2 regions of the Tahibacter sp. genome follow, and region 1 is predicted to be linked to the other one. Evidence: riboswitches for the same ligand, from Rfam matches in the RefSeq annotation. Region 1 holds a riboswitch; the other holds the start of a gene.
What was found. A riboswitch is a leader RNA that binds a small molecule or an ion and turns the genes downstream of it on or off. The one in region 1 is predicted to bind cobalamin.

Region 1 (6,021 bases):
CATCGGGCCTTGTTCATCGAACCGGCGCTCTTGTCGCCGAGGGCGATCACGCCGATCGCGTGGGCCACGCCGAATGCTGCTATGTAGGCCATGGCCACGCTGACGAAGCTCGGCATGTACTGCATGAAGCGCTGCACGAACTCGGCGAAATGCGGATCGGCGTAGCGGCCGCCCATCCAGTAGAACGAGCCGTTGGAGACGAGGAACGAGAGCAGGCAGCTCGCCAGCGCGATCAGGCCAGCTGGCAGCAGGGTGGAAAGAGTGGGCGTGTAGAACTTGTTCGCGTACAACGCGCCGCCGTACCAGAGCACGCCATAGGCGACGACGAGCATGGAATAGGCCGGCGTGACGCAGAAATCGCTGACGCCGGCCATGCTGATCGCGATGTAGTCGATGAGGCCGGCCTCGAGCATCAGGATCGGCAGCGCGACGGTGCCGGCCAGGTAGAAGCCCGCAACGAAGAAGATCGCCATCGACGCATCCGGCAGGTGCAGCGCGGCGCCGAAATGGTGGTAGCGCGTCGCCAGCATGAGCCCCATGAGGGCCAGCAGGATCAGCGATTGCTTTGCGGTGGGTAGAAACTTCATGGGCAGGAACTTCATGGACTACTCCTGGCGATCAAGGGTGAGCGATGTGTCCGGCGGGTGCCGCGGCGCCGAAGACCGGCTTCGACGCCGCGCATCGGTCTACTGCGCCGGGCGGTAGCGCAAGGTGAGGAAATAGCTGCGGCCGGCCTGGTTGTAGAACGCGGCGGTCTCGTAGTCGTGGTCGGCCACGTTGGAGACACGGCCCTGCAGCAGCCAGTCGGGCGAGAACGCGTATTCGGCACGCAGGTCGAGCGTGGCGTAGCCGCCGAGACGACGCGTGTTGCCGAGATCGTCGTAGCGTTTGCCCTGAGCATCGACGGTCGCGCCGATGCCGAAGGCGCCGAAACGGCGGTCGATGTCGATGCGGCCGGACTGGCGCGCGCGGCGCGGCAGCACATTGCCGTCGTTGCTGCCGCCGGAGGCGTTTTCCGGATCGAGCAGGGTCAGGCTGGCATTGAGCGCCCAACCGGCCAGGTCGACCGCCAAGCTGGCTTCCAGGCCCTGGATGCGCGCCTCGTCGACGTTGCCCGGGGCGAAGATCGCGGCGTCGTAGGCAATCAGGTCGTCGACACGCGTATCGAAGGCCTGCACTTCCCAGCGTCCGAGGTCGCCATGGCCGCGCAGGCCGATCTCGACGCTGCGCGATTCTTCCGGCTTGAGGCTGGCGTTGCCGAAGCCCGGGAAATACAACTCGTTGAAGGCCGGTGCCTTGAACGCGGTGCCGTAGTTGGCGATGAAGCGCAGCGTGTCGCTGAACGCATAGCCCCAGGCCAGGCCGCCGGTCGTGTGCGCGCCGAACTGTTCGTTGTCGTCGTTGCGCAGGCTGGCCTCGACGTCGTGTGCACCGGCCTTGCCCTGGTACTGGGCAAACACGCCGGTGACGCTGCGCGCGTCTTCGTCGTACGCCGTCGTGCCGTCGACTGCGTCGTTGACGTAGTCGGCACCGACGCTGAGCAGATGCTGCTCGGCGAAACCGATGTCGCCTTGCACCGAGTAGTTGTCGCGGCGTGTATTGAATTGACTCTGGAAGACGCCGCTGCCGAAGTTGTCGGAATCGTCGCGGCTCTGGCCGGCGCCGACACTCAGCACGAGGCGCTCATGCGCCTGCAGGCGCAGTCGCGTGCCGACGATCTGCTGGCGGTAGATCGATTCGTTGACGAAGCTGCCGTCATAGGCGTTGCGGCCTTCGGCGCGCAGCACGTTGGCCTGCAGGTCGCCGGCTTCGCCGAAGCGCCAGCCGCCGTTGAGTGTGACCGAGGAATTGCGGTACGGATCGTCGTCTGGCTCGTCGGTGAAGCAGCCCGCGCCCGGCGAGGCGCGGCCGCGGCAGGAGTTGAAGCCGTCGGTGTCGGCATGGGCGAGATGGGCAGCGAGCCAGCCCTGCTCGCTGTTGAGGCTCACGCCGGCAGTCGCTTCGCGTGTGTTGTCGCTGCCAACGGTGGCGCTGAAGTTCGGGCTGACGCCCTGGCCGCGGCCGCGGCGCGTGAAGATCTGGATCACGCCCCCGATTGCTTCGGAACCGTACAGGCTCGAGCGCGGGCCGCGGACCACTTCGATGCGTTCGATCTGCTCGACGGGCAGATCCTGGAAGGCGACGCTACCAGCCGTGGCCGAGCCCACGCGCACGCCGTCGACGAGCACGAGCAGGTGGTCGGATTCGGCGCCGCGCAGGAACAGCGAGGCCTGCTTGCCGGCGCCACCGTTGCTCGAGATCGATACGCCGGGCAGTCCGCGCAGAAGATCGATCAGCGAGCGCGCCTGCAGGCGCTCGATGTCCTCGCGTGTGATCACGCTGACGGGTGCGAGGCTGTCGTCGACGGTCACGGCGGTGCGCGTCGCGGTGACGATCACATCGTCGAGTGCGGGGATATGCGGGTCGGGTTCGGCGCGCAGGGGCGCGCAGGGCAGGGTCAGGAGCGCGGCAATGGCCGCGCAAAGCGTCGTACGGTGCATGAAGATTCCTCCGCGCTCACCCGCGCGGTCGAACAGCGAAAAAATTCGATGCGCGGAAGGAATGAGCAGCGGAGACTGAGCCGGGGGCACGTTCACCGCGGCGCCGCCCTCCGCAGCACCACCAGGACCGGCGCGCGAATGCGCGTCTGGACCGCTGCAGGCCGGTCTCCGGACTCACGAGTTGGAGCAAGGGCTCCGGACGCGGCGCCTTCCCGGATCGCTCCAGTGGCGTAGTGCCGCGCTTGACTCGTTTACCGTTGCGGGGGCAGTGCCGGGATACACACCGGCTTCCCGTTTAAGCGTCTGGACGGCCAACCGTCTTCGCGCCACCTGAAGCGGCGCGGATGGTAGCAGGCTGCAACGGTGGGCGCCATTTGCGCCCCAGGGGAAGCTCAGAACTAGTCCTGATACTACCGCTCCTGCACTCAGCGCCCGATCTCCACAGCGCCGCCAAACGCCTGCCGTGCAGGCATCTGGTCGCCGGAGACTCATGCGTCGGCACGCTACCGCGTTCGCGCCCGCTCCAGCATCTGCCGGGCGTGCGCCAGCGTTTCCTTCGTGATCTCGATGCCACCGAGCATGCGGGCGATTTCGTCGCGGCGGGACTTTTCGTCCAGCGCCTCGATGCGCGTGAAGGTCTGCCCGTCGGCGGTCTGCTTGCTGACGCGAAAGTGCTGGTGGCCCTGCGCGGCGACCTGTGCAAGATGTGTGACGCACAGTGCCTGGCGCGAGCCGCCGAGGCGGCGCAATTTCTGTCCGACGACTTCAGCGACGGCGCCGCCGATGCCCGAGTCGACTTCGTCGAAGACCATGGTGCCGACATCGTCGAGGCCCAGCGCGGCGACCTCGATGGCAAGTGATATGCGCGACAGTTCGCCGCCCGAGGCAACCTTGCGCAGTGCACGCGCCGGCTGGCCCGGATTCGCACTGACGAGGAATTCGCAGCGCTCGGCGCCGAGCGCATCCGGATCGTCCTTCGCCGCGGGCTCGAGCGCGATTTCGAAGCGGCCGTCGCTCATGCCGAGCTCGCCCATGAGTGCGCTGACTTCCGCGGCCAGGCGCTGCGCGGCGGCGGCGCGCGAAGCGCTCAACTGCGCGGCGGCCTTGCGGTAGTCGGCGGCCGCGGCGCCGCGTTCGCGCTCCAGGTCCTGGCGCAGCGAACCGGCATTGCGCAGTTCGTCGACCTCCAGACGCAGCTCTTCGGCGCGCGCCTTGAGCTCATCCATCGGCAGGCGGTGGCGGCGCGCGAGTTCGTGCAGCTTGGACAACTGGTTTTCGGTCTCGAGCAGGCGCTCCGGATCCAGTTCCAGCCCGTCCTGGTAGCGCGACAGTGCATCGCCGGCTTCGCCGAGCTGGATCTCGATGCTTTCGACGAGTTCGACCGTCACGGCCAGCGACGGGTCCAGCTCGGCCAGGCGGGCCAATTCCTGGCGCGCGCGCGCGAGCGAGCGGCGCACGGCGAATTCGCTGTCGCCGTCGATGAGCTCGGCGACGCTGGCACTGCCGTTGACGAGCTGGCCTGCGTTGGCCAGGCGCCTGTGCAGGTCGTTGAGTTCGGCGAGCTGCGCTTCGGTCAGGGCATGGCGGTCGAGATCCTCGAGCTGGCGCTCGAGTCGGGCGAGGTCTTCGCCGCTGTCGCCGGCGTTGCCCAGCGACGCCATGCGCTGGCCGAGCTCGCGCCAGCGCCGGGCCGGCTGGCGCACCGCCGCGAGCGCATCGGCGTGGCCGCCGAAGGCGTCGAGCAGCTGCAGCTGATGGGTGCGGTCCAGCAGGGCCTGGTGCTCGTGCTGGCCGTGGATCTCGATCAGGTGTCCGGTCAGCGCCGAGAGCTGGGACAGGGTGACAGGGCGGCCGTTGATCCAGGCGCGCGAACTGCCCTCGGTACGGATCACGCGGCGCAACCGGCAGGCGCCTTCGTCATCGAGTTCTTCGGCCGCCAGCCAGTCACGCGCGGCGGGCGAATCCGACAGGTCGAATTCGGCGGTCAGTTCGGCGCGCTCGCAGCCGCTGCGGATCACACCGGCGTCTGAGCGGCCGCCGCTGAGCAGCAGCAGTGCGTCGACCAGCAGGGACTTGCCGGCGCCGGTTTCGCCCGTCACCACGCTTAGGCCGGGCTGCAAGGCGATGTCGGCCTCGCCGACGATGGCAAAGTCCTTGACGTACAACGAGCGCAGCATCGCGTTTTCCGACGGCATGGCGGGCGCGCATGCTAGCGCGAAGCCGTCGCATCTCCCAAGACTGGGGAGGCTTTGATGGCGTCGCCTGGTTGGCGACACCGGTTCCCCGCGACCCTGGCCGGACGCGGATGCGGCTTCGTTCGTTGGGGGGTGTGATGAATAGGACGGGCGTTCGGCTATGCTGCTGACCCATGTCGCGACACTCTCCCCATCTTCCGCTGGACCCGCGCGCGCGGCAGTTGCTGCGCACGCTCGTGTCGCAGTACGTGGCGGAGGGGCAGCCGGTAGGGTCGCGGGCCCTGGCGCGGTCGTCGGGGCTGGACGTGAGTGCGGCGACCATCCGCAATGTCATGTCGGATCTCGAGGAACTGGGGCTAGTCGCCGCGCCGCATACGTCGGCCGGTCGCATACCGACCGTGCAGGGGTATCGCGTGTTCGTGGACTCGCTGCTCGAAGTGCGCCCGCTCGGCGAGCCGCAGGTGGAAGAGCTGCGGCGCGAGCTGCCGGCGACGGCGACGACGCCGGACCTGCTCAACAGTGCCTCGTCGCTGCTGTCCCAGGTCAGCCATTTCGTCGGTGTGGTGACCGTGCCGCAGCATCAGGAAGTCCCGTTCCGGCACATCGACTTCGTGCCGCTGGACCAACGCCGCACCCTGGTCATCCTGGTCTTCGTCGACGGTCAGGTGCAAAACCGGGTCATCGAGCTGGAACGCGCCTATTCCGCCAGCGAACTGGAACAGGTCGCGAATTTCCTCAATGCGCAGTTTTCCGGCCAGCGCCTGGACGAGATCCGCCTGCGCCTGCTGCGCGAGATGCAGGAAACCAGCACCCAGATGACGCGGCTGATGACCACGACGGTGGAGCTGGCCCAGGCCGCGTTCCAGAGCAGCGCGCCGCAGCCGGATATGTTTGTCGCTGGCCAGACCAACCTCATGGACGTGCACGACCTGTCCAACCTCGACCGCCTGCGCGAACTGTTCGACGCCTTCCAGCGCAAGCGCGACCTGCTCGCCGTGCTCGAGCGCTGCGCCCGGGCCGAGGGCGTACGTCTGTTCATCGGCGAGGAGTCGGGTTTCGCGGCGCTGGACAACTACAGCCTGGTCACCGCGCCTTATGGCGTGGGCGGCCGCGTACTGGGCGTGCTCGGCGTGATCGGGCCGACCCGCATGGCCTACGAGCGCGTGATCCCGCTGGTGCAGGCGACCGCTCATATCCTGTCCGGCGCCTTGAACCGCAACCAGGCGCCCCAATAGCGTCGGGACTTGTCAATCCGTATCATGCCGCGCCCTTGCGGGACGATCCGT
Region 2 (6,021 bases), on a different contig from region 1:
CAAGCTCGCTTGGGGGGAGAGGCCTTTCACCTGTTGCCTACTGACACGCCTCGCAATATTCAGGATTTTCGAGCGAACAGAACACCGCCGCTTCCGCCTGTTGCTGCGAAACGACCGGCGCGGCGGGCGCCGGCGCAGGTGTCGCGGCGGCCGCTGTCACCGTGGTCTTCTGGATCTTCGTGGCCGGGCGCGAGCGCATGTAGTACGTGGTCTTCAGGCCGGCCTTCCACGCGTACATGTACATGGACGACAGCTGGCCGATGTTCGGGCTTTCCATGAACAGGTTCAGCGACGCGGACTGGTCGATGTACGCGCCGCGCGCGGCCATCATGTCGATGAGCGAACGCATCGGGATTTCCCAGGCCGTGCGGTAGATATGGCGCAGGCGCTCCGGAATTTCCTTGATGTCCTGCACCGAGCCTTCGGCCAGCTTGATGCGGTCGCGGATTTCCGCGGTCCACTGGCCGAGCTGCTTGAGTTCTTCGACGAGGTACCTGTTGACCTGCAGGAAATCGCCCGACAGCGTCTCGCGCTTGAACAGGTTGGACACCATCGGCTCGATGCATTCGTAGCAGCCGGCGATCGAGGCGATCGTCGCGGTCGGCGCGATTGCGATCAGCAGCGAGTTGCGCAGACCTCCGGTGCGGATGTTCTCGCGCAGCGCGTTCCAGCGCGTCGTGTCCGACGGCGTCACGCCCCAGGCGTCGAACTGCAGTTCACCCTGCGCCGCGCGCGTGTCGGCGAAGGCCGGATGCGCGCCGCGTTCGAGCGCGAGCTCGTGCGAGGTAACCAGCGCGTTGTAGTAGATCTCCTCGGCGATGCGCGTGGACAGCGTGCGCGCCTCCTCGGAATCGAACGGCAGGCGCAGCTTGAAGAACACGTCCTGCAGGCCCATCACGCCGAGACCGACCGGGCGCCACTTGAGGTTGGAGCTGCGCGTGGATTCGATCGGATAGAAATTCAGGTCGATGACGCGGTCGAGCTGGCGCACGGCCACGCGCACGGTTTCGGCGAGCTTGCCGTAGTCGAAGCCGTCGGCGTTCATGTGCTGGCCGAGGTTGATCGAACCCAGGTTGCACACGGCGGTTTCGCCGAGCGAGCTGACCTCGATGATCTCGGTGCACAGATTGGACAAGTGGACGACGTTGCCTTCCTTTGCGGTCTGGTTGCAGGCGCGGTTCGACTTGTCCTTGAAGGTCATCCAGCCGTTGCCGGTCTGCGCCAGCGTGCGCATCATGCGTGCATAGAGGTCACGCGCCTTGACCTGCTTGTGCGCCAGCCCAGCGGCCTCGGCCTGCTCGTAGGCCGCGTCGAACGCGGCGCCCCAGCGATCGACGAGGTGCGGCACGGCCTTCGGATCGAACAGCGACCACATCGCATCGCTTTCGACGCGGCGCATGAAGATGTCCGGGATCCAGTTGGCGAGATTGAGGTTGTGCGTGCGGCGCGCTTCATCGCCGGTGTTGTCACGCAGTTCGAGGAATTCCTCGACGTCCGCATGCCAGGGTTCGAGGTAAACGCAGGCCGCGCCCTTGCGCTTGCCGCCCTGATTCACCGCGGAGACCGATGCGTCGAGCGTCTTGAGCCACGGCACGATGCCGTTGGACAGGCCGTTCGTCGACTTGATCAGCGACCCGCGCGCACGGACGCGCGTGTAGGCCAGGCCGATGCCCCCGGAGAACTTCGACAGCATGGCCACGTCGGCATAGCGCTTGTAGATCGACTCCAGCGAGTCGTCGGGCGAATCGAGCAGGAAGCACGAGGACAACTGTTCGTGCGTGGTGCCGGAGTTGAACAGCGTGGGCGAACTGGGCAGGTAGTCGAGGCTGCCCATCAGGCGATACAGCTCCAGCGATTCGCCGACGTCCTCGCACAGCGCGCAGGCGATGCGCAGGAAGAACTGCTGGGGTGTCTCGATGACCTTGCGCGTCTTCGGATGGCGCAGCAGATAGCGGTCATAGACCGTGCGCAGGCCGAAGTAGTCGAAGCGGCGGTCGAGTTCCAGGTCGAGCGCGCTGTTGAGCTTGCGCGCATTGGCCTGCACGAACGACAGCAGGCGCTCGTTGATGAGGCCGAGTTCGTGACCGCGCGTGACCGACTGCGAGAACGCGTGGATTTCCTGGCCGGAAACTTCCTTGGCGATGTAGTCCGACAGCAGGCGGGCGGCGAGGCGGCCGTATTCAGGCTCTTCGGCCGTGAGCATTGCCGCGGTGCGGATCGACAGCTCGTCGAGTTCCCACGTGGTCGCGCCGTCGTAGAGGCCGGAAATCGTGCGCGTGGCCACGCGCATCGGATCGATGGAATACAGGCCGTCGGCGGCGCGCGTCACGGCGCGCACGATCTTGTTCAGATCAACCGGCTCGCGCTTGCCGTTGCGCTTGGTCACAGCCATCGCGCCGGTCGAATGCGGCGGGGTCAGCGCGAACTGCGGCGCGCGGGAATCGGTGCGAGTAGCGCTGGTGCGAGCCGTGGCGCTGGCGACGTCATGTTCTGTGGTGCTCATGGAACTCCCTCCGGTGTAGTGGAGCACGGCTGCCGTCCTGTCCCGGGAACGGCAAAACGAAGGGACGGCGACGCCGCGGTTCAGGCCGCAGTCGTAGCCACGCCCCCTCGGGCGTGCGGAGTGGCGGAATACGGGTAACGCGTCGCCAGGGCTGCAAGAGCCGGCGACTGCGCTGGACCCGTCTCCCCGCGGAGACTCCTGGCCGTTACCACGCGGTGTGCAACGCGCGGTTGCCGGCAGGTATTCGGGCTTGCGGACACGGATCCGGAACCCCGGACCCACCTACTGGTTCTCGCTTCCCAGCCCTTGCGGGCCAGTGCTCATGAGGACGTTCGTTTCCACTGACCGCTGCGGGGCAGCTCCGGAATTGCACCGGATTCCCGTTTAATCCCGGCCGTGACCGGGAACCGACGGAACACAACATATAGAGGTTGACAGACCTGGGTCAACACAATTGGCTGTGAATTCGTCGGCAATTCGCGCTTTCAGTTTCGTGAAGAAAAGTAGCGCGAAGGGCTTGCAATCGGCCTGGGGACTGGGTCGTGCCGGTGATGGTCGGTGATGGCTGCGAGACGGCACCGACCATGCGAAACGATCGTCCGCCGCGATGCGCCGCCTCCGGCACATCAGCGCGAGCCGAGTTGCACCACACAACGGGCCAGGCGCCAGAGCGCCCACAGGCCGAGGAACACCGTGTAGGCGGCAGATGCCACCAGCGCTATCAGCACCAGCAGTGCAAATGTGCGTTGCCCGATGACCTGCCAGTTCCTGGGTCGCGGCCATGGCCACTCCCAGTCGCCAGTCGAAACGTCGTCGGCACTTCCATAGACGCGGTCGCGACCGATCGAGCGCACTTCGAACGCGCTGCCATCCGCAGCTCGCCAGTAAACCATCGGCACGCCGAAGGGATCGACGAGCACGGAGGGGCGCACCGGATCGTTGACGCAGTTGCGTTCGCGCACGACACCGGACAATTCGTCGAGACTGTCCGGCAATCGGCCGCAGTCGAGCCGGAACATCGCGATCACCCTCTCAAGCCTGATCGCAGCCGCGCGTACGGCGTGAAATGGACGGCCCTGGTTGATGCAGCCGTGATTCACGATAAGGCCTGCGAGTCCGGCAACCACAGGCAACAGCACGAGCGGCCACAGCAGCACTTTGCCGGCAACGCGATTCGATCGGTACACGATGCGGTTCCTGCGAGGCGCACGCTGCCAGCGGCGTCGCGAATGCGCCGCCGAACGAATCAGCATGCAGGAAAGGGGAATTGCGGGGAGTTCGCCGCAGCACGGCTCCCCTATCGACCCGAGGTATTCGCAGCGAGTTCCGACGGAGCGCGAAAATACGGCAGTGGAGTGAGAAAGAGGGAGAGCGGCGGAACGATTCGCTGCTACTCGTTTCTCACTGCTCTCCTCTCATTCCTGCCCGCTCGGCGTGCCACCCAGAAAATCCACCGCCACCTGCAGCATCGAGCGCGTACCGACATCGAGCGCTTTTTCGTCGAGGAAGAACTTCGGCGAATGGTTCGGTGCGGCCTTCGCCAGATCCTGGCCCGGCGGCACGACGCCGACGAAGAAATACAGGCCGGGCACTTCGTCGGCGAAGTAGGAAAAGTCCTCGGCGACCATGTTCGGCGGCACCTCGATGACATTCTGCGCCCCGACGGCTTTCTCGAGGCTCGGGCGCAGGCGCTTGGTCAACGCCGCGTCGTTGCGCGTGACCGGGTTGTGCACGTCGGGCATCGGCGCTTCGAGTTCGACGCGCGCGCCCTGCGCCTCGGCCACGCCTTCGGCAGTGCGGCGCAGGCGATTGAACAGGTCTTCGCGCATGCCGGCATCGAAGGTGCGCACGGTGCCTTCGAGTTCAACCTTCTCCGGAATGATGTTGTAGCGCACGCCGCCCTGGAACATGCCAAAAGTGAGCACGGCCGGCAATTTAGAAATGTCCATTTGTCGACTCACGATGGTCTGCGCCTGGCTCACGATCGCCGCGGCCGTGACGATGGGATCCACACCGCGCCAGGGCTGCGCGCCGTGCGTCTGCGCGCCGAACACGCGGATCTTGAAGCGGTCGGACCCGGCCAGTAGCGGGCCTTCGCGCACGCCGACCTGGCCGGCGTGCAGGGTGTAGAACACATGCAGGCCGAGCACCGCATCGGGCTTCCAGTCGCGGAACAGGCCTTGCTTGAGCATGAGCTTGGCGCCGCCCTCCTCACCGGGCGGCGAGCCCTCCTCGGCGGGCTGGAAGATGAACATCACTTCGCCGGGCAGGTCCTTCTTCATGCCGGCCAGCGCGGTCGCGACGCCGAGCAGGATGGCGGTATGCGCGTCATGGCCGCAGGCGTGCATGACGCCGACCTCCTGACCGCCGTAGGTGCTGCGGACCTTGCTCGCGAACGGCAGATCCACTTCCTCGGTCACGGGCAATGCATCGATGTCGGCGCGGATCGCAAGACGCGGCCCGGGCTTGCCGCCCTTGAGCCAGGCGATGACGCCGGTATGCGCGACGCCCGTCTTCACCTCGAGGCCGAGCTTCTTCAGGTGATCGGCGACGAGCTTGGCCGTGCGCGTCTCGCGGTTGCCGAGTTCGGGATGCTGGTGGATGTCGCGGCGCCATTGGATCACCTGATCGCCAACCGCTGCGGCGGCCTGTTGCGTATCCGCCGTGGCGAACGCGGGTGCCGCGGTCATGGCGGCAAGCAGAGCGAGACAGATTCGGCGCATGGCTGGGTTCTCCGCGAAAAATCCGATGGTAGGCCAAGCCGGGCGCGATGGCGCGGGACCGTGGCTATTGCGTCATGCCGGTCCGCAGTCGCAGCCGCGTAGGTTGGCGGTGAGCGCAGCGAATCCCAACATCGAGGTATTCACATCGCGAAGACCGTCGAACCGGGCGGATCTCCGCCACAACGACCGGCCGGATGCGAGGCCTCGATGTTGGGGTTCGCCCTCGGCTCGCCTCCAACCTACGGCAAATGCTCGCGCGCCAGATAGTCCTCGCTCTGCATCTCGATCAGGCGCGACTCGGTGCGGCTGAATTCGGCGCGCAGCCGGTCGCCGTCGTAGAGGTCGATGATGGGCACGGCAGCCGACAGGATCAGCTTGACGTGACGGTCGTAGAACTCGTCGACCATCTCGATGAAGCGGCGCGCCGCATCTTCCATCATCGGCGTGAACTGCGGCACGCCGGAGACGATGACGGTGCCGTAGTCCTTGCCGATCTCGATGTAGTCGGCGACAGCGCGCGGGCCTTCACAAATCGCCTCGAAGGCGAACCAGACCACGTCTTCGCCAAGCCGGCGCACGGGAATGTCGCGATCGTGAACTTCGATCTGCGCCTCGCCGCGCGCGACGCCATGGCTGATGCGCTGGAAGCAGTCGTTGAGCGCGCGCTCCGCATCCGGCCCGAGCGGCGCATGGAACACGCGCGCCTGGGTCAGCGCGCGCAGGCGCCAATCCTGGACGGAGACGATTTCGACGACCGCGCAATGCTGCTGGATCTGCGCGATGGCCGGCAGGAAG

Region 2: linked by a shared signal. The riboswitch ahead of RUU78_RS03950 (ribonucleoside-diphosphate reductase subunit alpha) and the one ahead of btuB (TonB-dependent vitamin B12 receptor) in region 1 are both predicted to bind cobalamin.

Annotation. Positions count from the first base shown of each region.
Region 1 covers NZ_JAVTWC010000051.1:46,882-52,902, reverse strand. The annotation lists gene RUU78_RS10005 (hypothetical protein) at 1-602, opposite strand, end outside; gene cobO (cob(I)yrinic acid a,c-diamide adenosyltransferase) at 1-3, opposite strand, end outside; gene btuB (TonB-dependent vitamin B12 receptor) at 687-2,540, opposite strand; cobalamin riboswitch at 2,682-2,889, opposite strand; gene recN (DNA repair protein RecN) at 3,044-4,717, opposite strand; gene hrcA (heat-inducible transcriptional repressor HrcA) at 4,909-5,970, shown strand.
Region 2 covers NZ_JAVTWC010000018.1:14,882-20,902, reverse strand. The annotation lists gene RUU78_RS03950 (ribonucleoside-diphosphate reductase subunit alpha) at 38-2,392, opposite strand; cobalamin riboswitch at 2,721-2,930, opposite strand; gene RUU78_RS03945 (type II secretion system protein GspG) at 3,130-3,690, opposite strand; gene RUU78_RS03940 (amidohydrolase) at 3,919-5,226, opposite strand; gene zapE (cell division protein ZapE) at 5,466-6,021, opposite strand, start outside.